2 regions of the Orrella dioscoreae genome follow, and region 1 is predicted to be linked to the other one. Evidence: predicted binding sites of a transcription regulator. Region 1 holds the regulator's gene; the other holds the start of a gene.

What was found. Region 1 encodes FNR, which switches genes on or off when oxygen is low (the NO sensors DNR and NnrR bind a similar motif). Its sites were predicted from a motif close to TTGATNNNNATCAA; they were not measured.
Region 2: hemN (oxygen-independent coproporphyrinogen III oxidase) is a predicted target of FNR. The motif match lies at 2,804-2,817, and genes of this name have one in related genera.

What each region holds. Positions count from the first base shown of each region.
Region 1 is NZ_LT907988.1:3,019,206-3,023,622, forward strand. Features, by position in the region: gene ODI_RS14025 (malate synthase G) at 1-488, opposite strand, end outside; gene ODI_RS14030 (LysR family transcriptional regulator) at 616-1,518, shown strand; gene fnr (fumarate/nitrate reduction transcriptional regulator Fnr) at 1,809-2,534, shown strand; gene ODI_RS14040 (hypothetical protein) at 2,619-2,867, opposite strand; gene ODI_RS14045 (hypothetical protein) at 2,919-3,158, opposite strand; gene ccoG (cytochrome c oxidase accessory protein CcoG) at 3,191-4,417, opposite strand, start outside.
Region 2 is NZ_LT907988.1:3,374,318-3,378,734, forward strand. Features, by position in the region: gene ODI_RS15715 (diguanylate cyclase) at 1-1,304, shown strand, start outside; gene hemN (oxygen-independent coproporphyrinogen III oxidase) at 1,344-2,768, opposite strand; gene ODI_RS15725 (NAD(P)H-dependent flavin oxidoreductase) at 2,880-4,034, shown strand; gene ODI_RS15730 (TerC family protein) at 4,136-4,417, opposite strand, start outside.

The sequences.
Region 1 (4,417 bases):
CGCGCCGGGTTGTAGTCGCCGCCGCGCGCGCCCTCGCTGTCGGGGATGGCGTCGGTACCGTACAGCGCGTCATACAGGCTGCCCCAGCGCGCATTGGCGGCATTCAGGGCGTAGCGCTGGTTGGACACGGGCACCACCAGCTGGGGACCGGCCTGCACGGCGATTTCCTCGTCGACCTGCGTGCTGCCCGCCGACACGCTGCCGGGCTGGGGACGCAGATAGCCGATCTTCGTCAGGAAGGCGCGATAGGCCGGCATGTCCCGGACCGGGCCAGGATTCGCGCGATGCCAGCCATCCAGTTCGGCCTGCAGGCGGTCGCGCTCGGCCAGCAGCTGGCGGTTGCGCGGCGCCAGATCGTGCACCAGCGCCGAGAAGCCTTGCCAGAACGCCGCGCTGTCCACGCCGGTGCCCGGCAGGGCCTCCTCCTCCACGTAGCGGTCGAGAACCTCGGCGACTTGCAGGCCATGGCGGTTGTTGCGTGCGGACATGGTGGCGCTCCTATCAGTTGGAATGAGGGCGGAAATCCCGCCCGCTGCAGGCAGTGTACGAGCCATGAATGCAGAGAAAAAGGTTATAAAGATAGCTTCATCTTTTACTTTTTATAAAAACAGGCGCATGGACCGCTACAAGCAGATGGGCACCTTCGTGGCCGTCGCCACGCTGGGCAGCCTCTCCGCTGCCGCCCGCGCGGAAGGCGTAGCCCCGGCCATGATCGGCCGGCGCATCGACGCGCTGGAAGCCCGCCTGGGCGTGAAGCTGCTCGCGCGCTCCACCCGCCGCCTGTCCATCACGCCCGAAGGCACGGCCTATCTCGAGGAAGCGCGCCGCCTGCTGCGCGACGTGGAAGACACCGAAGCGCTCATCTCGCAAGGCAGCCGCCAGCCCAGCGGTCCCCTGCGCATCTCCGCCCCCGCCGGCTTCGGGCGCCGCCACGTCGCGCCCTTGCTGCCGGGTTTCGCGCGCGCCTATCCCGATCTGCACATCACGCTGGACCTGACGGACCGCCTGGTGGATCTCATCGAAGAGCGCGTCGACTGCGCGGTCCGCATCGGCGACCTGGTGGACTCGGGCCTCGTGGGCATCCGGCTGGCGGACAACCGCCGCGTCGTGGTGGCCTCGCCCGCCTACCTGGCGCGCCACGGCACGCCCGAACATCCCGACGACCTGGCGCGACACCGTTGCCTGTCCTTCGGCACGCGCGGCAATCAATCGCGCGGCTGGCTGTTCAACCTGGATGGCCGCAACATCGCCCTGCGTGGCGGCGGCGGCATGGAGTGCAACGACGGCAGCGTGCTGCACGCGTGGACGCTCGAAGGCGAAGGCCTGTCGTGGCGCTCAGTGTGGGAAGTGCGCGAAGACCTCGAAGCCGGCCGCCTCGTCACCGTGCTGGACGATTACCACGCGCCCCCCAACGGCATCTTCGCCATCCTGCCCGAACGCAAGCACCTGCCTTCGCGCGTGCGTGTTTTCGTCGATTGGCTGAAAGACGCCTATGCCACGCAAGCGGGGTGGACCTGACCTTTTTTCCTGCCCGCCCCCCTCCCGATTCCACCAGACCGTCCAAGGGCCGTCGCCGCGCGTTTCATCGCGTGTTTGAACGCCCATGCACGGGTCCAGGGTCGCGCTGTGTCCCGAGTTTCTTTTAAGCTGTTGCGAACCGACGCCAAAGGTCCAGAAACCAGGCCTATTCGTCAAGACAGCCCTCGTCCGCGGCATTACAATTGCATCAAGCTTGACGTGGGACATGTGTCACTTCCTGCGCCATCCCCCGGCGCCTTGCCTGACCTGATACCGTAGTGCTTTCCGCCATGCATATTCGAGTCCCCGTTCCCGCTGATTCCCCCCGCTGTTCTTCCTGCATGCTGAGCCATCTGTGCCTGCCCATCGGCATGCCGGCCACCGATCTCGGCAAGCTCGACGACCTCGTCAAGGATCGCGTCCGCGTCGAAAAAGGCCGTCCGCTTTTCACGCTGGGCAGCGAACTCGACGCCGTCTATGCCGTGCGCTTCGGCTCGCTGCGCACGCAGCTCGAACAATCCGAAGGCGACCTGCAGATCACGGGCTTCCATCTGCCCGGCGAGATCGTCGGCATGGACAGCATCGGCCAGCACCGCCACGTCTCCAGCGCGATCGCCATGGAAGACTCCGAGGTCTGTGTGATCCGCATCGATGACATCGACCGCGTCGGCCGCCTGCTGCCCTCGCTGCAAAGCCAGATCCGCCGCCTGATGAGCCAGGAAATCAGCCGCTCGCAACAGATGCTGCTGACGCTGGGTTCGATGCGCTCGGAACAGCGCGTGGCGGGCTTCCTGCTGAACCTGTCGCAGCGGCTCTCCACGCTGGGCTATTCGTCCACCGAGTTCATCCTGCGCATGAGCCGCGAGGAAATCGGCAATTACCTGGGCCTGACGCTGGAAACCGTCAGCCGCCTGCTGTCGCGCTTTGCCCGCGAAGGCATCATCCACATCCATCTTCGTGAAGTGCGCATCCTCGACATGGCCGCGCTGCAGCAGGTCTTCGGCCAGGAGTGCTGAAGCCCGCGCGGCCAGGGGGCCGCGTGTTGCCATGACAAAAAAAGGGACCACGTGGTCCCTTCTTTCATCGGCGCTTTCAACGACTCAACAATCCCCTTCGTCGTCCTCGTCCGCCAGCTTGCCGCGCGACAGGAACAGGGACAGCGCGCTGGAGAACGTGGCCATGCCCCAGAACAGGAAGAAGCCGGCCGAATAGCCTGCCTGGCGCGACACCGGCACATAGCCGAACACCACGATATCCAGCGGATCCACCAGCGCGAACACCACCGCGGTGGTGGCCGCCGCGGCCATGAACGAGGGCCATACGATCCACATCAGCGAACGCCATCCCATGTTCTTCTCCTGTCGTCGTGATCGCGACTGCGTGCTTGCCTGATCGGGCGCTTACTGCGCGCCGGCCGGACGTGCCGGCACGGGGACCTGCGCCTCGGCGGCCTTCTCGACCTTCAGGCCGCGCTTGACGCCCCCGTCATAGATCGCCTGGTCGCCGTAGGACTGGAAGGCCAGGAAGATCGTGATGGCGCACCCCACGATGGCAAGGAACGGACCTGCCATCAGAAGCCAGGGCCAGGGCTCGCGCCACCAGGGGTTGGAAGAGGACGTCGCGGAATTGGCATGGGCCATGAGGGTTCTCCAGGAGTATCGAGTCAGCGGATTCAGCGCGGCACGATGAAGCTGGCCTTTTCTTCCAGCTCGATGGTGCGCCCGTCGGCGTCTTGCGCTTGCGCGCGGAAATGCACGGTATGGGGACCGGGTTCGAGATTCTGCGCGGGCACCTGCAGCACCACGGGCAGGAGGCGGTTCGATGCCGGGTCGAGATGGATGGCGCCGCCGTTCTGCACGGTCAGGCCAGGCAGGCCTTCGGCGCGCAACGTGAGCGTCATGTCGCCTTCCGACACGTTGATGAGCTGCAGGCGGTAGACGTTCTCGATGAGCCCGCCCGCCACTTCGCGGCCCAGCGACGCCCGGTCGCGGATCACGTCGATGCGCAAGGGCGTGCGGGTTGCCAGCGATCCCAGGAAGATGGCCACCAGCACCAGGATCAAAGCTGAATAGATCAGCACGCGCGGACGGAACAACTGGCGGCGCGCCTGCGCGGGCGTCAGCTTGTCCTGCACCGAACGTTCCGACGCATAGCGGATCAGGCCTTGCGGGTATTGCATCTTCTCCATGACCGCATCACAGGCATCCGCACAGGCGCCACAGCCGATGCACATGTATTGCAGGCCGTCGCGGATATCGATGCCGGTGGGGCAAACCTGCACGCACAGGCTGCAGTCGACGCAATCGCCCAGGCCCTGCGCGTGGTGGTCGATCTTGCGCGAGCGCCCGCCGCGCGGATCGCCGCGCTGCTGGTCATAGGTGACGACCCAGGTGTTCGGGTCGACCATCACGCTCTGGAAGCGCGCATAGGGGCACATGTACTTGCAGACCTGTTCGCGCAGGAAGCCTGCGTTGCCCCAGGTACAGAAAGCGTAGAACACCATCCAGAACCACTGCCAGGGCCCCAGGGAAAACGCCGCCAGGGCGCTGCCCAGCTCGCGCATGGGCGCGAAATAGCCGATGAAAGTGAAGCCCGTCCACCCCGCCACCAGCAGCCAGGCGGCGTGCTTGGTCGCCTTGATGCGTACCTTGCGCACGGACCAGGGGTCGCCATCGAGGCGGATGCGCGCGACGCGATCGCCTTCGATGCGCCGCTCGATCCACATGAAGATTTCGGTGTAGACGGTCTGCGGACAGGCGTAGCCGCAGAACAGGCGGCCGGCGACGGCGGTGAAGAGAAACAGCGCCAGCGCCGAGATCACCAGCAGCACCGCAAGATAAATGACATCCTGCGGCCACAACACCATGCCAAAGATGTAGAACTTGCGCGCGCCCAGGTC
Region 2 (4,417 bases), 360 kb from region 1:
AGCCCGGCACCCACGCCCGCCTGCGTGACCTGGTGGCCGAGCACAGAACCACGCTTGCCACGCGCTTCTACGAAGCGATGCTGGAATCGCCATCGGCTTCACGCTTCCTGTCGCACCAGCTCGTCCAGACACGTCTGCACGCCGCGCTGCAGCGTTGGCTCGACACCGTGTTCGACATCGCCTTCAACGCGCGCTACGACGAGGCCGTGGCCTTCCAGCGGCACATTGGCGAGGTCCATGCGCGCATCGGCATTCCGTCCCACCTGGTCATGCAAGGCGCGCGCGCGCTGATGATGGACCTGCACGCGCTGCTGGGCGATGCGCCCGTCGCCGAGCGCGCGCAGGCCCTGGCCTGTGCCGTGGACACCATCGGCCAGGCCACCGAGATCATGTGCCATGCCTACGACACCTTCCACGAGCGCAACACCCGCGCGGAAGAGTCGTACCGCCTGTTCGTGGTGTCGCAGGACATCGTGTCCGAGAAGGAAAAGCAGCGCGCCGCCCTGCTGGACTGGGAAAACACTTTCGTCTATGAAATCGCCGTGAACGGCGCCGGTCCGTCGCTGCCGCGGCTGGGCAAGTCCGAGTTCGGCATGTGGTTCCTGCACAAGGCCGCCCATGCGTTCGAAGGCTCCAAGGACGTCGAGAACATCCTGGCGCAGATCACGCAGGTCGACGAGGCCGTCGCAGGCCTGGCCGACACGCCCGCCCAAGCTGCCATCCCCGTGCTCAAGACCGTGCGCGAGCAATGCGCGGCCATCCGCTTCCTGCTGGAGAGCCTGTTCGCCCAGGCGGCCCACCTGGAGTCAGGCCGGGACACGCTGACGCGCCTGCTCAATCGCAAGTACCTGCAGGTGGTGATGGCGCGCGAGATCAACTATGTGCGGCAGAAAGCCTCGCACCTGTCCGTGCTGTCCATCGACATCGACCACTTCAAGGGCATCAACGACCAGTATGGCCACGATGGGGGCGACGCGGTGCTGCAGCACCTGGCGCTTTTCCTGACGCAAAGCGTGCGCAGCGGCGACTATCTGTTCCGCCTGGGGGGCGAGGAATTCCTGATCGTGCTGGTCGACGCCAATGAAGCCCAGGCCATTGCCATCGGCGAGAAGCTGCGCCGCCGCGCCGAGCTTGAACGCATCGCGCTGCGGGATGGCCAGACGCTGTCGGTGACATTGAGCATCGGCGTGGCCACGCACGACGGCCACCCCGACTATCAACGGCTGCTGAGCGCAGCCGACACGGCGCTGTATGGCGCCAAGCGGGCCGGACGCAACCGGGTGCTGGCGAACTCGGCGCTTTGATCGGCGCGGGCATGGCGCCCGCGCATCACGATCAAGGCATCAGACGATGCGCGAGTAGGTCGCGCCCGAGGCACGACCCGCCTGCAGGTAGCGGTCGAACACCATCGCCACGGCACGCACGAAGAACCAGCCCTGCGGACTGACCTGAAGGACCTGCTCGCCGGCGCTGACCAGTCCCATCTCGGACAGGCCCTGCAAGGCCTCGCGTTCGGTGGCGAAATACTGCCAGAAACGCAGGCCATGCTCGCGCTCGAAGGCGGGAATGTCGATGCGGCCCTGGCACATGATCTGCATGATGACCTCGCGACGCAGCAGGTCGTCCACGCCCAGGACCATGCCCTGCACCACCGGGAAACGGCCGCGGTCCAGCCTGGCGTAGTACTCCTCCAGCGTCTTGGCGTTCTGGCTGTAGGTGTCGCCCACGCGGCCGATGGCCGAGACGCCCAGCGCGATGATGTCGCAGTCCGGGTGTGTGCTGTAGCCCTGGAAATTGCGCTGCATGCGGCCCTCGCGCTTGGCGATGGCCAGGGAATCCTCGGGCAGCGCGAAATGGTCCATGCCGATATAGGTGTAGCCGGCGGCAAGGAAACCTTCGATCGCCGAACCCAGCAGGCCGATGCGGGTTTCGCCATCGGGCAGGTCGGCGTCCAGGATGCGGCGTTGCGGCTTGAAACGCTGCGGCAGGTGCGCATAGCCATACAGCGCGATGCGGTCCGGCCGCAGCGAGGCGACCTGCGCAATGGTGTGCGCGAAGGATTCGCGGCTCTGCTTGGGCAGGCCGTAGATGAGATCCATGTTGACGGACTGGAAGCCCAGCGCGCGGGCGCTTTCCGTCAGGCGCTGCACGCTTTCGAAGGACTGGATGCGGTGCACGGCGCGCTGCACGTCGGCGTCGAAATCCTGCACGCCCAGGCTCAGTCGGTTGAAGCCCATTTCGGCCAGGCGCGCCAGCCGCGCCGGCGTGGCCGTGCGCGGATCCACTTCGATCGAGACCTCGGCATCGGGCGTCAAGGGAAATGCCGTGCGCAGGGCGCGCATCAGCCGCGCAAGCTCGTCGTCGTCGAGGAAGGTGGGCGTGCCCCCGCCGAAGTGCAGTTGCGAGGCAGCGCCGCCGCCCATCAGCCGCACGTGCATGGCGATCTCGCGCTCCAGCGCGTCCAGGTAAGGCTCGGCGCGCTCGTGGTGCCGCGTCACCACCTTGTTACAGGCGCAGTAGTAGCAGACGGACTGGCAGAACGGCACGTGCACGTACAGCGACAATGGCCGGGCGAGCCCGGCAGCCGACTCGGCGGCCCGCGCGGACAGGGCCTGGCGGTACTGCATGTCGCCAAACTCCTTGCCGTAGCGGTCCGCGGTGGGATAGGAGGTATAGCGCGGGCCGTTCTTGTCCAGCCGTCGCAGCAGCTCGGGCGAGAACAGGGGCGCGGGAGTCGGGGAAGGAGGGGGGCTGGCCAGGGTATCCATGCGATGCAGTATGAAAGCCCCCCGGCCGCCCCGTCTTGATCTGGCGCAAGGCACCTGACGCCGCCCTGCCCTAGCCTGTGCGGTATCTGCTACCACTAGGCCATTTAACCCATGCAGTATTCCCCTCTCGAGATCGCCGGACACAGCCTTCTGCCCATCGTGCAAGGCGGTATGGGCGTCGGCGTCTCGGCTCACCGCCTGGCGGGCGCCGTCGCACGCGAAAATGCCGTCGGCACCATTGCCAGCGTGGACTTGCGCCACCATCACCCCGACCTGCTCGAACAGACCGAGGACTGCCACGACCGTGAGCGGCTCGACCAGGCCAACCGCATCGCGCTGGACCGCGAGATCCAGGCCGCGCGCGCGCATGCCGAAGGACGCGGCCTGATCGCCGTGAATGTCATGAAGGCCGTGCGTGACCACGCCTCGCTCGTGCGCCAGGCCTGCGAAAGCGGCGCCGACGCCATCGTGATGGGCGCCGGCCTGCCGGTCGACCTGCCCGAGATGACGGCCGACCACCCCCGCACGGCGCTCATCCCCATCCTGTCCGAATCGCGCGGCGTAGCCGTGGTGCTGAAGAAGTGGATGAAAAAGGGCCGCATGGCCAGCGCCGTGGTGATCGAGCACCCCGCGTACGCAGGCGGCCATCTGGGCGCCTCCAGGCTGGATGACGTGCGCCATGAGCGCTTCGGCTTCGCCCGCGTGCTGGAAGAATGCCGCGCCCTGTTCGACGAACTGGGCCTGGGGCGCGACGCCCCCAAGCTGGTGCTGGCAGGCGGCGTGGGCTCGCATGCCGACGTGCGTCATTGGCTGGCGAACGGCGCCGACGGCATCCAGGTGGGCACGGCATTTGCCGTCACCGAGGAAGGCGACGCGCATGAGAACTTCAAGCGCGTGCTGATCGACGCGGACACCGACGCGCTCAAGGAATTCGTCAGCGTGGCCGGCTTGCCCGCGCGCGCGGTCGGCACGCCGTGGCTGGTGCGTTACCTGCGCCAGGAAACCACGCTGCAGTCACGCACCAAGGCCGACCCGCGCCGCTGCAGCCAGCGCCTGGACTGCCTGAGCCAGTGCGGCCTGCGCGACGGCCTGGCGAAATTCGGGCAGTTCTGCATCGACCTGAAGCTGGCCGCGGCGCTGCGCGGGGAGGTCGACAAGGGCCTGTTCTTCCGCGGCGCCACCAAGCTGCCTTTCGGCAAGGCCATCCGGCCGGTGCGGGAGCTGATCGACCATCTGCTGCATGGAACCGAACCCGCCGCAGCGTAGGTCCGGAAGGCAGGCACCCGCGCGGATGCCTGCGCGGCCCTCATTCCCTGAGCAAAAAAAACGCGCCCCGAGGGGCGCGTTCTTCATTCAGGCAATCCTGATCAGGAGGCTTTCTTTGCGCCGTCCTTGTCCTTGCCACCGAAGGGATAGGCGCCGCCCGTGGGCTCGCCCGGCTTGGGCGGAATGACCAGCGACAGGATCATCGTCGCGGCAAGGATCGTCGCCGTGCCCAGCAGCGACCACATCACCGGGATCTTGTAGATGTCGATGAGCAGCATCTTCGTGCCGATCAGCACCAGCACCAGCGCCAGGCCATAAGGCAGCAGGTGGAAACGCTCGTGCATGCCGGCCAGCAGGAAGTACATGGCGCGCAGGCCCAGGAT